Regions from separate parts of the Vreelandella sp. EE27 genome, predicted to be linked through region 1. Evidence: predicted binding sites of a transcription regulator. Region 1 holds the regulator's gene; each other region holds the start of a gene.
What was found. The regulator LexA, encoded in region 1, represses DNA repair genes until DNA is damaged. The targets are predictions, from matches to a motif close to TACTGTNTANNTANACAGTA.
Positions count from the first base shown of each region.

Region 2: a site for LexA is predicted at 3,741-3,760, ahead of dinB (DNA polymerase IV). Genes of this name have one in related genera too.
Region 3: a site for LexA is predicted at 4,429-4,448, ahead of ACWHVV_RS13850 (LexA family protein). Genes of this name have one in related genera too.

Region 1 is NZ_OZ309109.1:1,665,904-1,672,388, reverse strand. It holds gene ppsR (posphoenolpyruvate synthetase regulatory kinase/phosphorylase PpsR) at 1-323, shown strand, start outside; gene ACWHVV_RS08105 (hypoxanthine-guanine phosphoribosyltransferase) at 335-913, opposite strand; gene nagZ (beta-N-acetylhexosaminidase) at 1,013-2,023, opposite strand; gene ACWHVV_RS08095 (L,D-transpeptidase family protein) at 2,089-2,616, opposite strand; gene ACWHVV_RS08090 (TetR/AcrR family transcriptional regulator) at 2,594-3,271, opposite strand; gene lexA (transcriptional repressor LexA) at 3,491-4,165, shown strand; gene purU (formyltetrahydrofolate deformylase) at 4,406-5,260, opposite strand; gene ACWHVV_RS08075 (ribonuclease J) at 5,527-6,485, shown strand, end outside.
Region 2 is NZ_OZ309109.1:3,018,157-3,024,641, reverse strand. It holds gene ACWHVV_RS14095 (FAD-dependent monooxygenase) at 1-590, opposite strand, end outside; gene ACWHVV_RS14090 (NAD-dependent protein deacetylase) at 688-1,557, shown strand; gene ACWHVV_RS14085 (DNA-3-methyladenine glycosylase) at 1,544-2,164, opposite strand; gene ACWHVV_RS14080 (protein adenylyltransferase SelO) at 2,235-3,695, shown strand; gene dinB (DNA polymerase IV) at 3,817-4,863, shown strand; gene ACWHVV_RS14070 (alpha/beta fold hydrolase) at 4,994-5,788, shown strand; gene ACWHVV_RS14065 (YkoF family thiamine/hydroxymethylpyrimidine-binding protein) at 5,828-6,076, shown strand; gene ACWHVV_RS14060 (TRAP transporter substrate-binding protein) at 6,295-6,485, shown strand, end outside.
Region 3 is NZ_OZ309109.1:2,961,829-2,968,313, forward strand. It holds gene ACWHVV_RS13820 (heme lyase CcmF/NrfE family subunit) at 1-1,429, opposite strand, end outside; gene ccmE (cytochrome c maturation protein CcmE) at 1,433-1,942, opposite strand; gene ccmD (heme exporter protein CcmD) at 1,932-2,162, opposite strand; gene ACWHVV_RS13835 (heme ABC transporter permease) at 2,159-2,899, opposite strand; gene ccmB (heme exporter protein CcmB) at 2,911-3,630, opposite strand; gene ccmA (cytochrome c biogenesis heme-transporting ATPase CcmA) at 3,617-4,261, opposite strand; gene ACWHVV_RS13850 (LexA family protein) at 4,541-4,942, shown strand; gene ACWHVV_RS13855 (IMPACT family protein) at 4,962-5,579, shown strand; gene ACWHVV_RS13860 (sodium ion-translocating decarboxylase subunit beta) at 5,773-6,485, opposite strand, start outside.

The DNA of each region.
Region 1 (6,485 bases):
TCCGCGCGGCCAACTACCCAATCACCGAAGACGATCTCGACGAGGACGGCAGCTTGAAACTGCCCAGGGTGCTCGCCCCGCACCGCCACAAGCTCTTCGGGCTGACCATCGACCCGCGAAGGCTTTCGGCCATTCGCAACGAGCGCCGCCCCAACAGCCGTTACAGCTCGATCGACCAGTGCGTGCAGGAAGTCGAGCAGGCAAGCGCGCTTTACCGCACGCTTGGCATTCCGTTCATCGATACCACCCGCTTCTCGATCGAGGAGATCTCCACGCGCATGATCGCCGAAACCGGGCTAACGCGGCGTTTTTCGCCCCGCTAAAGGGGTAAGGCTCATAGCCCCTTGGGCGCGAAGATACCCGGGGCGTTGCGCCAGTAACCCTTGTAGTCCATGCCGAAACCGAACACGTAACGATCCGCTACTTCCAGGCCGCAGTAGTCGGCCTTGAGCCCCGGCACCGCCTTGCGGTCGTGCTGTTTATCGACCAGCACGGCGGTAGTGACGCTCGCCGCCTGAGCCTGTTGGCAGTAGTCCAGAATCGCCGCCAGGGTCGAGCCTTCGTCGAGGATGTCGTCGATGATCACCACGTGGCGCCCGGCCATCGGCACCTCCGGCGAGACCCGCCAGAAAAGCTCGCCGCCGCGCAGTTCGTTGCGGTAGCGCGTAGCGTGCAGGTAGTCGACTTCCAGCGGAAAGCCCAGCCGGGTCAGCAGATGACCGGTGGTGATCAGCCCGCCGTTCATCACGCAATAAAACACCGGCAGCTTGTCACCCAAATCCCGCGTGATGGCTTCGGCCATGTGATCGAGAGCTTCCTCGACCTGCGCCTGGGTGATCAGGCAGTCGGCGTTATCCATCAGCTCGCGCATTGAATCCAGGGATTCAAGGGCTTCTTTATCGAGTTTGTTCATCGAAGGGCTCCGGTATCAAGCGATCAAGGTTCAAAAAATAAAAGCGCCGGCGATACATCGGCGCTTCGAACGAGAAAAAGGTGTTTAAGGCGGCGCGGGCTAGTCGGCCAGCTCGCCCAGGCGTGCATTGGCGCGGCGCCAGCGCTTGAGCGCGGGCAACGCCGCGAGGTCCGGCCGGGCGCGGGCGTAGCGAAGCTTGCCGGCGCGTTTGCTCTCGAGCCCCTGACAGTGGGCGACCACCTCGAGCGCGGCGCCACGATCGTTACATACCAGCAGCATGTCGCAGCCGGCAGCCAGCGCGGCGCGGGCGCGCTCCACCGGCCCGCCGGCCACGTGGGCACCGGCCATGGTCAAATCGTCGGAAAAGATCGCCCCCTTGAAGCCCAGCGACTCTCTGAGCATTCCGAGCCAGTTCGGCGAGAAGCCCGCCGGGCGCTGATCGAAAGCGCTAAAAACCACATGGGCGGGCATGACGCCGTCGAGCTGGGCGGCCAGGCGGGTGAAAGGCACCAGATCCCGCGCCTTGAGCTCGCTTAACGGGCGCGGGTCGTCGGCAACGCTATGATGGGTGTCGGCTTCGATGCCGCCGTGGCCGGGAAAGTGTTTGCCTACCGCGGCCATACCCGCTTCGTGCAGGCCCTGGATGAAGCGTCCGCCGAGCTCGGCGACGTGTTCGGGGTCCTGACTGAAGCTTCGATCGCCGATCACGCTGGAAACCCCGCTTTCGACATCGAGCACCGGGGCGAAGCTAATATCGAGCCCGCAGGCCGCCATCTCCATGCCCAGCAGCCAGCCGGCATCGATGGCCAGCTGTATCCCGGCATCCGCGTCTTGGGCGTAGACCTCGCCAATGCGCGCCATCGCGGGAAGCCGCGTAACGCCTTTTTTGATGCGCTGAACGCGCCCGCCTTCCTGGTCGATGCCCAGCAGCAGATCGGGCCTTAACCGGCGAATGCTTTGGCAAAGCGCGCTGACCTGCTCGGCACTTTCTACGTTGCGCGCAAACAAAATGACCCCACCCACGGCGGGGTCGGCCAACAAGGCTTTTTCAGCTTGCGTGATAGCGGGCCCTTCGAGGTCGAGCATGACCGGGCCTGGCGGTTGCGTCATCGGCTTGCATCCAATAAAACGGCCGCCAATTCTAGTCGATCGGCGGCCTTAAACAAAATCCGGCGTTAAAGCCCCGCGGCGTTGAGCCACACCGGGGTGCCTGGGGCTGCGAAAGCGAACACCGCGAGCAGATCGTCATTGCGCAGGCGAATGCAGCCGTGGGAGGCGGCTATACCCATGGGTTGGTCTGGCGGCGTGCCGTGAAGATAGATATAGCGGCGCTGGGAGTCGGTCTGGCCTGCGCGGTTAACGCCGCGCTCGAGCCCGCAAAGCCAGAGAATACGCGTCAGAATCCAGTCACGCTGCGGATTCTGCGCGCCGAGTTCCGGGGTAAAGACTTCCCCGGTGAAGCGCCGCCCGCGAAATACCGCATTTTCCGGCAAGCCTTCGCCGATCGCGGCGCGCACGTAGTGCCAGCCACGGGGCGTCTGACCACTGCCCTCGTTTTGCCCTACGCCGTTTTCACCGGTCGAGACGGCGCACTCGTGTACCACCGCCTGGCCCTGCCAGCAGCGCAGGTGCTGGGTGGCGAGGTCGACCTCGAGCCAAGGGCCATCGACGGGGGGAAGATCAGCCAGATTGGGCGTCAGCATACGCAGGCTCCTCCAAAGCGGGGGGAAGCGGCGCGTTCATGGCGGAAACCACCACCGGGCGTAGCCGCCGGACAAGATCGCGCACCGAGACCTGCTCGTTGTACTCCTTGGCGGCGATATCGCGCAGCGCATCGAGCCCGGAAAGCGTGAAGATCACCGTGCCCAGCATGAAGTGCAGCCGCCAGAAGCGTTCCGCGTCGGGAAGCTCCGGCGTTGCCCGACGAACGAGCTCGACGAAACGGGTGAACACATCGCCGTACTGCTGCTGAATATAGCGGCGCAGATGCCCCTGGGCCTGGCTATAGGCCAAACCCAAAAGGCGCATGAAAACCTTGAGGCTATTGCGCTCGGCGGGCACCGTCAGCACCGTGGTCGCCATGGCTTCGAGCAGCACTTCGAGGGGAATGTCCTCCTCGCCGTAGCGCTCGTGCAGCGCGTCCAGGGCTTCGTGAAAGCGCTGGCTGAAAGGATCGAGATAGCGCGCGAATACGGCCTGAATCAGCGCTTTCTTGGAACCGAAGTGGTAGTTCACGGCGGCCAGATTCACCCGTGCCTTGCTGGTGATATTACGAAGCGAGGTCTCGGCAAAGCCGCGTTCAGCGAACAGCACCTCCGCAGTATCCAGGATACGCGTGACCGTATCAGATTGCGCCATGGCGCCCTCCAGAAAAACGAGTGTTTAAAACATCGCAAAATAGTAGGCCATTAACGCGCCAGTCTCAATCGCCAGAAAGGGTGAACTCCCCCACTCGATGCCCGAACGGCTTTATAATCCGTGGCTTGAGTCATATACTGGACAGAGGAACATACTGTATACTTAAACACATATATATCGAGTCACCTTTTTAGTTACCCTTTTACGCTGGAGTCAGACATGTCCCGTCCTCTTACAGTACGTCAACAGCACGTTTTTGACTTTATCGTTAAAACCATGAATGAGCTTGGCTACCCGCCCACCCGGGCCGAGATCGCCAAGGCTTTGGGCTTTCGCTCACCCAACGCGGCGGAAGAACACCTTCGCGCCCTCGAGCGCAAAGGCGCGATTCGTATCATTCGCCACACTTCCCGGGGTATTCGCCTACCCAACCAGGAAGGCACCGAAACCAGTGAGCCGGCGCCGGCTGCCAACGAAAGCGGCGAAACGCCGGCAAACGGCTTGCCCATCATTGGCGAAGTCGCTGCGGGCAACCCGATTCTGGCCGCCGAGCACATCGACCGCTACTGCCCGCTTCCGGCGGACTACTTCACGCCCAAGGCGGACTACCTGCTGCGCGTGCGCGGGCTTTCGATGAAAGATATCGGCATTCTGGAAGGCGACCTGCTCGCCGTGCACCGCACCGAGCGGGTACGCGACGGCCAGATCGTGGTGGCACGCCTTGAAGACGAAGTCACCGTCAAACGCTTCAAGCGCGACGGCCATCAGGTAACGCTACTGGCTGAAAACAGCGACTTCGACCCGATCGAAATCGACCTGCGCACCCAGCAGCTCGATATCGAAGGTGTGGGCGTAGGCGTGATTCGCGGCGGCAGCGGCCAAGCGCTCGGCTAAGCCACTCGCCTGTTTGAACGTTGCATAAAAAGCGGGGGCACTGATGCGTGCCCCCGCTTTTTGGTTCAATTAAAGCACTTTGACTGACCGTGCCGGGTAGCCCGTCGCGAGGGTCTTTCGCCAGGGATGGCGAAAGTAGCGTACAGGGAGGTATTCACAGCGCCCTCGCGTAGGGCTGCCCGGCACCGCACCCGCTATAAAAACCGCCTTGAGTCGGGGCACTTCGGTGCCCCGCTTTTTTTAGTTAAAGACGACGGTCTTGTTGCCGTCGATCAGCACCCGATCTTCCAGATGCCAGCGAATCCCCCTCGCCAGCACCGATTTTTCCACGTCGCGGCCAAAGCGCACCAGATCCGTCGGGGTATGGCAGTGGCTAACCCGATGAATGTCCTGCTCGATGATCGGGCCGGCATCCAGCTCCTCGGTCACGTAGTGGCAGGTCGCACCGATCAGCTTAACGCCCCGCGCGTAAGCCTGGTGGTAAGGCTTGGCACCGGCAAACGAGGGCAAAAAGCTATGATGGATGTTGATGACCTGGCCCGCGTAGCGGCTACAAAGCGCCGGCGGCAGAATCTGCATGTAGCGCGCCAGCACGATGCAGTCCGCCTCGAGCGCCTCGATTTGCGCCTGTACCGCATCGAACGAAGCCTGCTTGTCGCCTGGGTCGACCGCAATGTGAAAGTAGGGAATCTGGTACCACTCACTCAGCGCGCGCATATCCGGGTGGTTGGAGATGATCCCCACGATGTTGCAGTCGAGCTCGCCGGCCTGCCAGCGGTAAAGCAGGTCGACCAGGCAGTGGGACTCTTTTGAGACCATGATCACCACGTTGCGCCGCTTTTGCGTATCCACCAGCGCCCACTGCATGTCGAAGGCGCTGGCGATCGGCGAGAACGCCTCTTCGAGCGCCTCGGCGGTCATACCGATGGAATCGGCAAGAATCTCGTAACGCATGAAAAACCGGCCCGTTTGCAGATCCGAATGCTGGCTTGCCTCGGTGATGGAGCCGCCGTGCTGGGCGATGAAGCTGGAGACACGCGCCACAATGCCCACTTGGTCCGGGCAGGAAACCACTAAACGGTAGTAATGCGACATAAATACACTCAATATAAACACGATTTTAAAAATGCCAGGCCTTGTCCGCCATGAAGGGGGTCGTGGCGCTGAGCAAGGGCGCTAGTGTAGCGCAAGCGGGCCTGGCTGGCATCGCCATGATTGTTAGCCGCCCCCGCCTTACCGTATAGTTAAAGCCTTACTTTTCAGGCTGTTCATAATCAATGGATCCATCTCGCGTTCAACTTCGTCCCCGCCGCCGTCCACCCTTGCGCATACTGCCGCTTGGCGGCTGTGGTGAAATAGGAATGAACCTGACGCTTTATGGTTATGACGGTCACTGGATCGCCATTGATTGCGGCATGATGATTCGCCAGGATCTGCCCAGCGCCCCGCTTCAGGTGCCCAATACCCAGACCCTGGCCGAGCTCGATATCACCCCCCAGGCGCTCTACATCACCCACGGCCATGAAGACCATATCGGCGCGGTCGCCTGGCTTTGGCCGAAGTGGCAGTGCCCGATTTACGCCACCCCCCTGGCCGCCGGCCTTTTACGCCACAAGTTTGCCGAGCACAGTTTGAGCAGCGCCGCCATTCACGTGATCGAACCCAATGAGGCGCTGGAGCAAGGCCCGTTCACGCTTCGCTATCTGTTAATGACGCACTCGATTCCCGAAAGCTGCGCCATCATGATGCTGGCCGGGGGCTACCGGGTCCTTCACACCGGCGACTGGAAGCTCGACCCCGCGCCGCTGATCGGCCCAAGCGTCAATCCCGCCCACTTTCAGGCACTGGCACCGCTGGATCTCGTCGTCGGCGACTCGACCAATGCCCCGCTCCCCGGCACCGCGGGCAGCGAAGGCGATGTCGCAAAAGCCCTCACCCGAACGCTAAAGGCGTGCAAGGGCCGCGTCGTGGTCTCCTGCTTTGCCAGCAACCTGGCGCGCGTGTGGGCAATTGGCCAGGCGGCGGCGCAGAGTGGACGGCGGGTGAGCCTGATGGGCCGCTCCATGGAGCGTATGGTGGGTGTCGCCCGTGGGCTTGGCTATCTGGACGACTTCCCGGCGCTGGTCCCGCCCCAGGATTTGGGCTACCTGCCGCCGGATGAAGTCGTCGTGATCGCCACGGGCAGCCAGGGCGAGCCCCGCGCAGCGCTTCAGCGCCTGGCCCAGGGGCGTCACCCCTTCATGGACCTGGAAGCGGGCGATAACGTGATTTTCTCCGCCAAGGCCATTCCCGGCAACGAACGCCCGATTGCCCAGCTCAA
Region 2 (6,485 bases), 1.4 Mb from region 1:
TGCTGGGGAAGTACTGTCTCCACGTTGATGATCATCGCGCGCTGGTGATAGTCGTGGGTGGCGATCTCGATACCGGCCAGCTCACGAAGTTTGGAGTTCGCGCCGTCGGCACCGACCACCAGTTCGGCGCTCAGCGTCTGGCCGTTATCCAGCTCCACCATGCGGGTGCTTCCGCTTGCGTAGGTCGCCACCAGCGTGGTTTCGGTATAAAGCGTCACGCAGGCCATGCTTTCCAGACGCTGCCACAGGGCGTGCTGAAGCGCGATGTTCTCGATGAACAGGCCAAAGCGCTCCATATCGCTGTCCTCGGCCGAAAACAGGCTGTGCCCGGCGCCTTCCTGGTTCCACACTTCGATATGGCGAAACGACGAGGTGCGCTCCAGCGGAAGATTAGTGTGGCTTGCCTCGATGAAGTCGAGCGAGCGTTTGTTCAGCGACGAGATACGCAGGTCATAGTCGCCCTCGGGGGCACTTGGGGGCGTGCTGTGTTCGATTAGCGCCACGCGGCGGCCGGCTTGCCCCAGCCGCGCGGCCAGTGCCGCGCCCACCATGCCGCCGCCAATGATGATGATATCGTGATCTCGCTGCATGAAAGGGCTCCTTGTTAGGCCGGGGCGGGCACGTTGTATGCACCGCCACTGTCTTACAGTATCGTTGAGATGTTAACCGCTTTCCTGGGGTGAAGTATTGACGCAGATAAAAAACCTGACGGATGTTGAGCAGGCGGGCGAAGAATTGGCGGCGTTCATACTTCGCCACCCGCGGCTTTTCATCATTACCGGTGCCGGGGTCAGCACCGACAGCGGCATTCCCGATTACCGCGATGCCAACGGCCAGTGGAAACGCTCGCCGCCGGTGCAGCACGGTGACTTCATGGGAAGTGCCAGTGTGCGCAAGCGTTACTGGGCGCGGGCGCTGATCGGCTTCAAGGCGCTGGGCAGCGCCCAGGTGGGCGGTTCGCACCGGGTGCTGGCCGCGCTCGAAGCCAAGGGCATGGTGGAAATGCTGGTGACGCAAAACGTCGACCGGCTTCATCAGCGGGCGGGCTCAAAACGCGTGGTCGACCTGCACGGCCGGGCGGATACGGTGAGCTGCATGCGCTGCGGTTACAGCATCATGCGCTACGCCATGCACGCGGAAATGGCGCGCATGAACCCCCGCTTTGCGGCAATGGACGCCGCCCACGCCCCGGACGGCGACGCGGATCTGGATACCGATTTCTCGAGCTTCAAGGTGTACGACTGCCCACGCTGTAGCGGCATATTGAAACCTGACGTGGTCTATTACGGCGACGTGGTGCCCATGGCGCGCCGGCTCGAAGCCGAGGCGGCGCTGGCCCGCTCCAGTGCGGTGCTGGCGGTGGGTACCTCGTTGATGGTGTTCTCCGGTTACCGCTTCTGCCGCGAGGCCCACGCCCGGGGCCTGCCGGTGGCATCACTTTCGCTGGGCGTGACCCGGGCCGATCACCTGCTCACCCACCAGTGGCGCGCGCCGCTCACCCCGGTATTGGCTCACGCGTTGACCTGCCTGGAGCAAACCAGCACTAACGCGCTTTAGAGACCCAGGGGTTATCCGCCACCCAAAGCCGCCAGGGTGCGTCGCGATCCGCCGGGGCGGCGTAGTCGATCCCCACACGCGGCCCGCTCGAAATACGCTCAACGGCCTTGCCCTGGGTGACCCAAAGCTTTTTCGGTTGGGTCATGTCTTCACCGTAAAGCGATTTGTCGATTTGCAGTGCCCGGGTGAGCTTGCCCGGGCCGTTGCAGAGCGCCTTGCCCTGCATGGGGCGGTAGTAGCGCATGGCCTCTTCGTTGACGGCGGGCTCGACCGCACGCACCAGCACCGCGCAGGGGTTGCCTTCGGGCTGGGTGACGATATTCAAAAGCCAGTGCATGCCGTACACCAGGTACACGTAGGCGTGGCCGGGCGGGCCGAACATCGCTTGGGTGCGCGGCGTTTTGCGCCGGTGCGCGTGGCAGGCGGAGTCCGCAGCGCCCCGGTACGCTTCGGTTTCCACGATGGTGGCGGCGACCAGCTCATCGCCCACCCGGCGCACCAGCTGGCAGCCCAAAAGCTCACGAGCGACCAGCAGGGTATCCCGGTCGTAAAAGCGCCGGGGCAGCGGGGCGTGAATCGATGATGTCGACGTGTTAGGAAAACCCATGATATCGCCATAAACTTGAGCAAGATGCTAGGGTATTACCCCAGCCCGACTATTGAAAGTGGAGGCCTTAGTGCTGAACTTCGATCACGAGTACCAAACGCTTCCCGAGCCGCTATGGCGTGCCTGCGAGCCCGCGGGCGTTGCTGCCCCCTCTCTGATCGCCTTCAACGAGGCGCTCGCAAAGACACTCGGCGCGCGCACCGTGCCGGATCAAGCAACGCTTGCGCAGTGGTTCAGCGGTAACGTAACGCCGGAAGGGGCGCGCCCCGTCGCGCTTGGCTACGCCGGGCATCAGTTCGGCAACTTCGTGCCTCAGCTGGGCGATGGCCGCGCGCTGCTGTTGGGCGAGGTAGTAGATAGTGAGGGCAAACGCTGGGATGTCCAGCTCAAGGGCAGCGGGCGAACGCCGTTCTCCCGTGGCGGCGACGGTCGCTCGCCGCTTGGGCCGGTGCTGCGCGAATACCTGGTCAGCGAGTTCATGGCCGCTATCGGCGTGCCCACCACCCGGGCGCTGGCGGCGGTGGCCGCAGGCGAGCGCGTGGTGCGCCAAATGCCCGAGCCCGGCGCGGTGTTCACCCGGGTCGCCTCGAGCCATGTTCGCGTGGGCACTTTCCAGTTTGCCGCACGTCAGGACCAGGCCACTTTGAAAGCGCTGGCGGACTACGTCATCCAGCGCCATTACCCCGAGGTCATGACCGAAGACGACCCTTACCTGGCGCTGCTCGAGTGCGTGACCCGCCGCCAGGCCGAGCTCGTCGCCCGCTGGATGAGCGTCGGGTTTATCCACGGCGTGATGAATACCGACAACACCAGTATCAGTGGCGAGACCATCGACTACGGCCCCTGCGCCTTCATGGAACAGTTCGACCCGGGTAAGGTGTACAGTTCGATCGACGAAGGCGGGCGCTACGCGTTTAGTAACCAGCCCGCGGCGGCCCAGTGGAACCTGGCCCGCTTTGCCGAAACCTTGCTGCCCTTGATGAACGTGCAGGGCGAAGAGGGCGTCGAGCGCGCGGTAGAGGTGATTCGCGGTTTCGACACGCACTTCGATCATGCCCGGCGGCAGTTGCGCATTGCCAAGCTGGGGCTCGAAGAGGACGCGCCGGAGCTTGCCGACACCCTGATGGACGAGCTCGAAACGCTGATGCAGCAAGGGCGCATGGATATGACCGCCACCTTCGATGCGCTGACCCACTACGCCATCGACTTCGACGATGCCAGCCGCGAGGCACTGTTGGCGCTCTCCCAAACGCCGAATGCACTGGATGGATGGCTCGAGACCTGGCGGGGCAGCGAACTGGCCGAGCACGCCACGCGTCAGCACACCATGCGCCGCGCCAACCCGGTGGTCATCCCGCGTAACCACCGCGTGAAAGAGGTCATCGACGCCGCCCTTCAGGGGGATTTCGCGCCGTTTCATACGCTGTTGGCAGCAGTAACCAACCCGTTCGATGAGTCGACGAGCGCGCGTCGGCTGGCCGCCCCGGCTACCAGCAGCGAACAGGTACTGCGCACCTTCTGCGGTACCTAGCCGCTACACGGCATGGCATGGCGGGAGCGCGTCGGGGCTATGCTATACTGTGATTTTTTACAGTTAAGGCGGTGGCTTTTCACGTGGCCCTGCTTTTCGACACGGAGGTAAGCAGGGGCCCGTGCGCAAGATTATTCACTGTGACTGCGACTGCTTCTACGCAGCGGTCGAAATGCGCGATAACCCGGCGCTTGCGGATATTCCTATCGCCATTGGCGGTTCCGTGGAGCAGCGCGGCGTGGTCGCCACGTGCAACTACCCCGCGCGGGAGTACGGCATTCACTCCGCCATGCCCATGGGCCAGGCGCTCAAACGCTGCCCGCACCTCACCATCATTCGTGGCGACATGGCCAAGTACAAGGACGTGGCCCGCCAGGTGTTTGCCATCTACCGCGAGATGACCGAGCTGATCGAGCCGCTGTCACTGGACGAAGCGTTTCTGGACGTCTCTCAGGTGACGCAGTTCAAAGGCAGCGCCACGCTGATGGCCCAGGCCATTCGCGAGAAAGTGCGCCGGGAGGTGGGCATTACCGTCTCCGCCGGCGTTGCCCCCAACAAGTTTCTGGCCAAGATCGCCAGCGACTGGAACAAGCCCGATGGCCTGTGCGTGATTCCGCCCGACGACGTCGAGCGCTTCGTCGAGGCGCTGCCGGTCAAAAAGATTCACGGCGTCGGCCCGCGCACGGCGGAAAAAATGGCCAGCCTCGATATCCACACCTGCGCGGACCTGCGCACCCGAGCGCTCACCGAGCTGATCGAGCACTTCGGGCGCTTTGGTAAACGTTTGTTTGATCTAAGCCGCGGTCATGACGAGCGCCCGGTCAAGACCCACCGCGAGCGCAAGTCGATCAGCACCGAACAAACCTATTCCCAGGATTTGCCCACGCTCGAGGCGTGCCGGGGCGAGCTCCCCGAGCTTTTGAGCGATTTGGAGCGGCGCTACGCACGACTGGACCCGCCCCCGGCGGTGAAGGGGCTGATGGTCAAGGTGAAGTTCAACGACTTTACCCAAACCACGGTCGAGCACGCCGACCCCGCGCCGAACATGGCGCAGTTCGAATCGCTTTTGAACGTTGGCTGGGCGCGCGGGGCGCGCCCGGTTCGCCTGCTGGGAGTGGGCTACCGGCTGGCCGACGGCGCCCCGGACACCCAGCTTTCGCTGTTTTAAGGGCCCCAGGGGCTTGGCCTTGACGCCGGTTCTGGCTTTGATTAAAACAGCTGTATGACAGATAGCGGCCTAATGGCTGCTGCGCCCCGGACCGCCGGACCGTACTATTTCTTATACCGCCAGAGCCCTTATGACACCTTCACGTCCTCCCCTGGTCTTCGCCCACGCCAACGGCTTTACCGGCGACAGTTACAAAAGCCTGCTGGCGCCTCTGGCCGAGCACTTCGATCTTCAGCCTATCGACCGGGTCGGGCATCACCCGCGCTTCCCGGTGAATCGCAACTGGGCCAACCTGGTCGATGAGCTTTTACATTACCTGCCTACGCACACGAAGGTGCTGGGTGTGGGCCACTCGCTGGGCGGCACGCTGATGGCCATGGCCGCACTGCGCGAGCCCAAGCGCTTTTACGGCGTGGTCATGCTCGACCCGCCCTTGATGATGGGCATCGATGCCTGGGCGTTGAAAGCGGCCAAGCGCTTTGGTTTCGTCGACCGGATCACCCCGGCCGGCAAAACGCGCAACCGGCGAAGCGTGTGGCCCAGCCGCGAGGCGATGACCACTTCGCTCAAACGCCGTGGGCTTTTTCGCACCTTTACCCCGCAGGCGCTTAGCGACTATGTTGAAACAGGCACCCGGCTACTCGAGGATGGCCAGGCCGAGCTGGTGTTCGAACCCGGCGTCGAGGTCGCCATCTTCCGCAACCTGCCGGATCACCTTTCATTCCGGCTGGCCCGGGTTCAGGTGCCGGTGGAAATCGTCGCCGGCGCGGGCTCTGACCTGATGACACCCAAGCGCATTGGCCGCCTGCAGCGTAAAGGGATGTCGGTCAACCGCGTGCCGGGCGGGCATATGTTCCCCATGGAGCACCCGGAGGAGACCCGCACGGCGATCCTCGATGCCTGGCAGCGTATCCAGGCCCATTGAGGGCCTTAAGCCCTATCGATAACGACCAGGAGAGCGACCATGTATCTTTCTGTACAGCTAAGCTACTACCCGCTGACCGACGACTTCAAACCGGTGGTCAAGGAGGTCGTCCAGCGCCTGGAACAAAGCGGGCTCGAGGTTCACCCCAACCGCATGAGCACCCAGGTGTTCGGCGAGTTCGACGCGGTCATGACCGCCCTTAACGATGTCATGAAATGGTCCTTCGAGACCCACGGCAAAGCGGTATTCACGGCGAATTTTCTCGAAGGGGATCGCCGGCCAAGGTAATTCGGTTTTATTGACCAGAACTTTTTAAGCCCGATGCCGCTTATCCAGAGCGGCATTTTATTGCCCTCAATGAGCGTTGAAAGTAAATAATGCTTTAGTTTTCGTTGGCGATTGTGTCGCGCCCTGGTGCTTAAAAGTCGTTAATGGAAACAGTCCGCCTGCTGATATAGGTAAATTGAAAAAGAACCTCAATAAAAATCGGCAGGGAACCTGACACCATGACTCTCATGCAACGTAGCGCTCACCGGCTTCACACCGGAAAAACTCTTCTAACGGCCTTGGGATTGGCCCTGGTAAGCGGCCAGGCGTATGCCCAGACGTTCAGCCTGGACTTTTCCAACGAGTACAATGCAAGCTCGATTCACGCCCAAGGCGACGCCTACTTTATCGACAAGGTGGAAGAGCTGAC
Region 3 (6,485 bases), 1.3 Mb from region 1:
TATCGAAGACATCCCGGACCAGCGGCAGCACGATCCAGAGCGCGATTAAAAGCCCCAGGCTCACCCACAGGTTCCACTCGCCCGCGTACAAAAGCGGCGCCACCGCGCTAATGACCAGGGCGGCCAGCCCCGACAGCCAAAGCTTCGCCTTGAGCTCCCCCGCGCCCATGTGCTTCCAGCGCGCCAGCGGGCCAAGGCCCATGAACAGGCACAGCAAAACGGTCAGCGGCACGAACAGCGCGTTGAAATACGGCGGGCCCACGCTGATTTTACCCAAATTCAGCGAATCGAGAATCAAGGGATAAACGGTACCGAGCAGCACGGTGACGGTCATGATCACCAGCAGCAAATTGTTGACCAGCAACAGCGAATCCCGGGATAGCCAGCCAAAGCCGACCTGGTGACTGACCCGCGGGGCGCGCAGCGCAAAAAGTAAAAGCGACAGCGTCACCGTCACGCTTAGAAGCACCAAAATGAAAAATCCGCGGGCCGGGTCGTTGGCGAAGGCGTGCACCGACGTTAGCACGCCGGAGCGCACCAAAAACGTGCCCATCAGCGACAGCGAAAAGGTGGTGATGGCCAAAAGCACCGTCCAGCTTTTGAACGAGCCCCGCTTTTCGGTCACGGCCAGGGAGTGCAAAAGCGCGGTGCCGGTCAGCCAGGGCAAAAGCGAGGCGTTCTCGACCGGGTCCCAGAACCACCAGCCGCCCCAGCCAAGCTCGTAGTAGGCCCACCAGCTGCCCAGCGCAATGCCGACGGTCAAAAACGCCCAGGCGATATTCGCCCAGGGGCGCGCCCAACGGGTCCAGGCCGCGTCCAGCCGCCCGCCGATCAGCGCGGCGATGGCGAAGGCGAAGACCACCGAAAAACCGACGTAGCCCATGTAGAGCATGGGCGGGTGGATCACCAGGCCGAAATCCTGCAAGAGCGGGTTCAGATCGGCGCCGTCGCTTGGCATATTGAGCAACAGGCGCTCGAAAGGGTTGGAGGTGAGCAGGATGAAGGCCAAAAAGCCAACGCTGATCATGCCCATCACGCTCTGCACCCGGGCGGCCATATCCCGGGGCAGCGGCTTCGAAAAGTGGGAAGCGGCAAAGCCCCAGCCGGCCAGCATCAAGCTCCAAAGCAGCACCGAACCTTCGTGATTACCCCAAACGGCGCTGGCCTTGTAGTACCAGGGCAGCATCGAGTTGGAGTTGTTGGCCACGTTGGCCACGCTGAAGTCGTCGAGCAGGTAGCTTGCGCTCAGGCAGGCGTAGGCAAGACCGACGAACAGAAACTGCCCCGTCGCCATGGGGCCACCATAGGCCATCCAGAGCGGGCGGCGGGTTAGCGTGCCCGCCAGTGGCAGCGTGGCCTGAACGAGCGCCAGCATCAGCGCCAGAATCAGCGCGAAATGGCCCACTTCGGGAATCATCTTTACCCACATACGTTAATTCCCGTCCGTTTGAGGGCGGCCCGGCCCTTCCAACTGTTTGACGACCCGTTCGGCCTTTTGCTGATAGTCCGCCGGTGAGTAGCCCGCCTCCTCAAGCGCCTGGGCGACCTCCGGCGGCATGTAGTTTTCGTCGTGACGCGCCAGCACCTTGTCCGCTCTCAGGCGTCCGTCGGCCTGTAACTCGCCGACCACGACCACGCCTTGGCCTTCGCGAAACAAATCCGGCAGGATACCGCTGTAGTAAACGCTCACCTCGTCCACGTAGTCGGTGACCACGAAGGCGACGTCCAGACTTTGCGGGTCGCGAGCGACGGAACCCGCCTTGACCAGCCCGCCGGCGCGGATCTGGCGCTCCAGGGGCGCCTGGCCCTGGGCGATTTGCACCGGACTAAAGAACAAATTGATGTTGGCGCGCAGCGCAAAGAGGGTCAGCCCCACGGCCACGCCCGCCAGCGCCACCACGCCAATGAGCGCGAAAAGCCGCTGCTTGCGTTTAGGCGTCATCATTACCCCCCGGGTGTGAAGAAGAGCGCGGGCCGTTTTGCGCGCGGGCCCGCTCGCGGCGGGCGCGGCGCCTTACCGCTTTGACCAGCCCGCGGCGCTCCAGGCGCGCCTGTAAAAGGCACAGTAATAGCAGCAAGGCCGTGACGCCCCAGGCCGACCAAACGTAAACGCCGTGGCCGCCCATCGCGAAAAATTCCGTCAGCGAAGTGAACGCCATCATGTCTCTCCGCTTAGGAGCGCGCGAACCCAGCGCTTGTCGCCTTCCCGGCGCAGAATTTCGCTGCGCGTGCGCGCAAGCGTGATCGCGGCGAAAAAGCTATAAAAACCGACCAGCATGACGAGCAGCGGCAACCACATGGCCGCCGGCATCGCCGGGCGCGAGGTCAGCGTAAAGGTGGCGGACTGGTGCAGGGTGTACCACCACTCGACCGAGTACTTGATGATCGGGATATTGATCACGCCGACCATGGCGAGAAGCGCCGCGGCCCGGGCGCCGCTGTCCCGGCGATTGAACGCACCGCGCAGGGCGATCACGCCCAGGTACAAAAAAAGCAGAATCAGCATCGAGGTCAGCCGCGCGTCCCACTCCCACCAGGTCCCCCAGGTAGGCACGCCCCACACCGCGCCGGAAAACAGCGCCGTAAACGTCATGGCCGCGCCGAACGGTGCCATCACCTTGGCGGCCATGTCGGCCACCTTGATCTTCCACACCATGAACACCAGGCTTGCCAGCGCCATGGAAACGAACACCGACTGGGCCAGCAGCGCAGCGGGCACGTGAACATAAATGATGCGAAAGCTCTCGCCCTGCTGGTAGTCCGCTGGCGCCACCGCCAACCCCCACACTGAGCCTGTGACAAGCGCGAGCGCCGCAAGCGCCCAGCACCAGGGCTCGAGCCGGGTGCTCAGGCTATAAAACCACTTGGGTGAACCAAACTTATGAATGAAAGCCCACATGGCGCGCATCCTTAGCCGTTGATACTGATACGAAGCGAGGCGACAATCGCCGGCGGCGCCAGCAAAAGCGCCACCGCCAGCAGCGCCCCTAACATGGCAAGCTGTGGCGCGGCGCTTTCGAGCGCGATGGCGGTCTGCACCGCGCCGGTCCCAAACACCAGCACCGGAATATAAAGCGGCAGAATCAAAAGCGAGGTCAGCACGCCGCCCCGTGCCAGGCCCACCGTTAGCGCGGCGCCAATCGCGCCCACCAGGCTCAACGTAGCGCTGCCCAGCAGTAGTGAAAGCGTAAGCACCGCATAGCTTCCCGCCGGAAGTGCCAGCATCGCGCCCAGCACCGGCGCCATGAGCGCAAGCGGCAGCCCGGTTAAAAGCCAGTGTACGCCCACCTTGGCCACCACCTGCGCCAGTAGCGGCTGCGGGGCGATCAGCAGTTGCTCGAGACTGCCATCCTCGAAATCGCTGCGAAAAAGCGTATCGAGCGAGAGTAACGCCGCCAACAGCGCCGCTACCCATAAAAGCCCGGGGGCTATCACCGATAAAAGCGCGGGGTCCGGCGAAATACCGATTGGGAACAGCGTGATCACCAGCGCGTAAAACACCAAGGGATTGAGCGCCTCGCCGCGACGGCGAAAGGCCAGGGTGAGATCCCGGGTAAGCGTCGCCTTGAACGCCCGAAAAGCGCCGCCGGGGGCGGTTCGAAGTAACGTCTTTTGATCAGCCGGCGTCACGTTCCACCCTCTCGCCAAGCGTGATACGCCGCACCCGGGGTTGTTCCGCCAGGGCGTGGTGGGTCGTGATCACCACGCTGCCGCCTTTGTCGGCGTGGGCCCAAAGTGTTTGCTCCAGCGCCTTTACCCCTTCCCGGTCGATCGCGGTGAACGGCTCATCGAGTATCCAAAGCGCCCGGGGTGTCAGATTCAGTCGGGCAAGCGCTACGCGCCGCCCCTGGCCTGCGGACAGCTGCCCTACCGGCACGTCTTCGAATCCGGCCAGGCCGATGTCACCCAGCGCGCGCTCGCAGGCCGCCTCGCTTACCGGTCCGCCATCCAACGCCTGGTACCAGGCAAGGTTTTCCAACGGCGTCAGCCCCGCTTTGACGCCCGGCGCGTGGCCCAGATACACCAGATTGGCGAGAAAATCATCGCGGCATTGGCCCATGGGCTTTTCGTTGAAATAGAGCGTGCCCTCGTAATCGTTGAGCTGGCCCGCCAGTATCTTTAAAAGCGTGGTTTTGCCGCTGCCGTTGGGGCCTTCGACACGCAGAAGCTCACCTGCGTTGATCTCGACATCGAGCCCCTTGAATAGAAAGCGTTCATCGCGCTCGCAGGCAAGCTTTCGGGCTTGAAGGCGCAGACTCAAAGCGGTCTCCCAAGGCGTGGATATCGCGCGCACTCTACACAAAAAGGCATTTTTTCGCCAGCGTAGCGCCGCCTCGAGCATCACGCCCCTTTACTAAAGCCCACAGCCACGGGGCCCTGCCAAAAAGAAGAGCGCGATACGACACAGAAGTCTGTATACAGGGCTAGCACTGTATGCAAAAACAGGTTTATACTCCAACCACTGTATGAAAAGACATGCACCCGCGTCGCTTTTCACTTGTTCACGCCCAGGGAGCGGGCGATTGCTGGAGAGAAACAAATGATCGCATCACGACCGCTTGAGACCTCGAACGCTCTGCGCCCCAAAGCCCCGAGCACCAGAGAGTACGCTACGCCCCGCGCCGCCAGCGCCGAGCGCGACGTGACCCGGCGCAATACCTATGCCCTGCGCGTTCGCGGCAATCGCATGCAGCAGTACAACCTGTTCGACGGCGACGTGATCGTGATCCACCGCCACCAGCGCGGCCCGCACCGGGAAACCGCCACGGCCACCATCAACCAGCACGAAGTGGTGCTCAAGGAGCTCTCGATCAACAGGCTTGGCGTGCATCTGTGTCCCGAGGACCAGGCGATGCCGGCGGTTTTCCTGCATAATGGCGATATCCAGGTGCTGGGCATGGTAATGGGCAAAAGCCCCGCCGCTGCCGAGAAGCGCCACTAATCGCCTTCAGGAGCCCCGTTTGCGCTACCGAGCCCCGAATCTTTCCCCGGACACGCACTTCGAGGCCGAAATCGTCGTCGAAAAAAGCCAGTTCATCACCTGGCTTTGCCACGCCCCGACGCCGGATGCATTCGAAGCGCTTCTAAAAGCCGCCCGCGCCGCCCACCCTGGCGCCAGCCACCACTGCACTGCCTTCATTGCCGGCCCGCCGGGTGAGCAAACCGCGATTGGTTTTTCTGATGACGGCGAACCCGGCGGCACCGCAGGCCGGCCGATGTACCAGGCGCTTCTGGGCAGTGCTCTGGGCGAAGTCGGTTGCGTGGTGATCCGCTACTTTGGCGGCACCAAGCTCGGCACCGGCGGACTCGCCCGCGCCTACGCCCAGGCCGTGAACAAGGCGCTCGAAACCCTACCCACCCGGGAAATCGTCGAGCGTGAACACTACCTTTTGAAAGTCGCTTTCGCCCAGGAGGCCCTGGCCCGCGCCTATTTCGAAGAGCAGCGCGCGCCGATTGCCGCCGCCGACTACGACGGCCAGGGCGTCACGCTCACCGTGGCCTGGCCCAAAGACGAGGCCGCGGACTTCACGACGCTTGAGAACCGGCTTAAAAGCACGCTGGATATTCAAAAGCGTTAAAGCTGAATGGGTCAGCAGGTGGGCTGGTCTCGAGCAGCCCTACGCGAGGGCGCTGTAAATACCTCCTTGTACGCTACTTTCGCCACCCCTGGCGAAAGACCCTCGCTACGGGCTACTCGAGACCGTGGAAATTTCAGACATGGACAAACCAAAACGCCCCGCTCATGCGGGGCGTTTTGATTACTAACAGCGCCTACCCCAAATACTTGATCATCACCCCGGCGGCCACCGCCGAGCCGATCACGCCGGCCACGTTCGGCCCCATGGCGTGCATCAAGAGGAAGTTGTGCGGGTTGGACTCGAGCCCCACCCGGTTGGCCACCCGCGCCGCCATCGGCACCGCGGAGACCCCGGCGGCGCCAATCAACGGGTTGATCGGCATTTTGCTGACCAGGTTCATCAGCTTGGCCATCAACACGCCTGCGGCGGTGCCGATCCCGAAGGCCACGATACCGAGCCCCAGAATGCCCAGCGTCTCGAAGGCCAGAAAGCTTTCGGCCATCAGCTTGGAGCCCACCGAGAGCCCTAGCACGATAGTGACGATATTGATCAAGGCGTTCTGGGCGGTGTCCGCCAGGCGCTCGACCACGCCGCACTCGCGCATCAGGTTACCAAAGCAGAACATGCCCAAAAGCGGCGCGGCGTCCGGTAGAAACAGCGCCACCAAAATCAACAGCATGAGCGGAAACACGATCTTCTCGAGTTTCGACACCGGGCGCAGCTGCGTCATGGCGATCTTGCGCTCTTTATCGGTGGTCAGAAGACGCATGATCGGCGGCTGGATCAACGGTACCAGCGCCATGTAGGCGTAGGCTGCCACCGCAATCGCGCCCAATAATTCGGGGGCCAGCACGCTCGAGACGTAGATCGAGGTCGGCCCGTCCGCCCCGCCGATGATCCCGATCG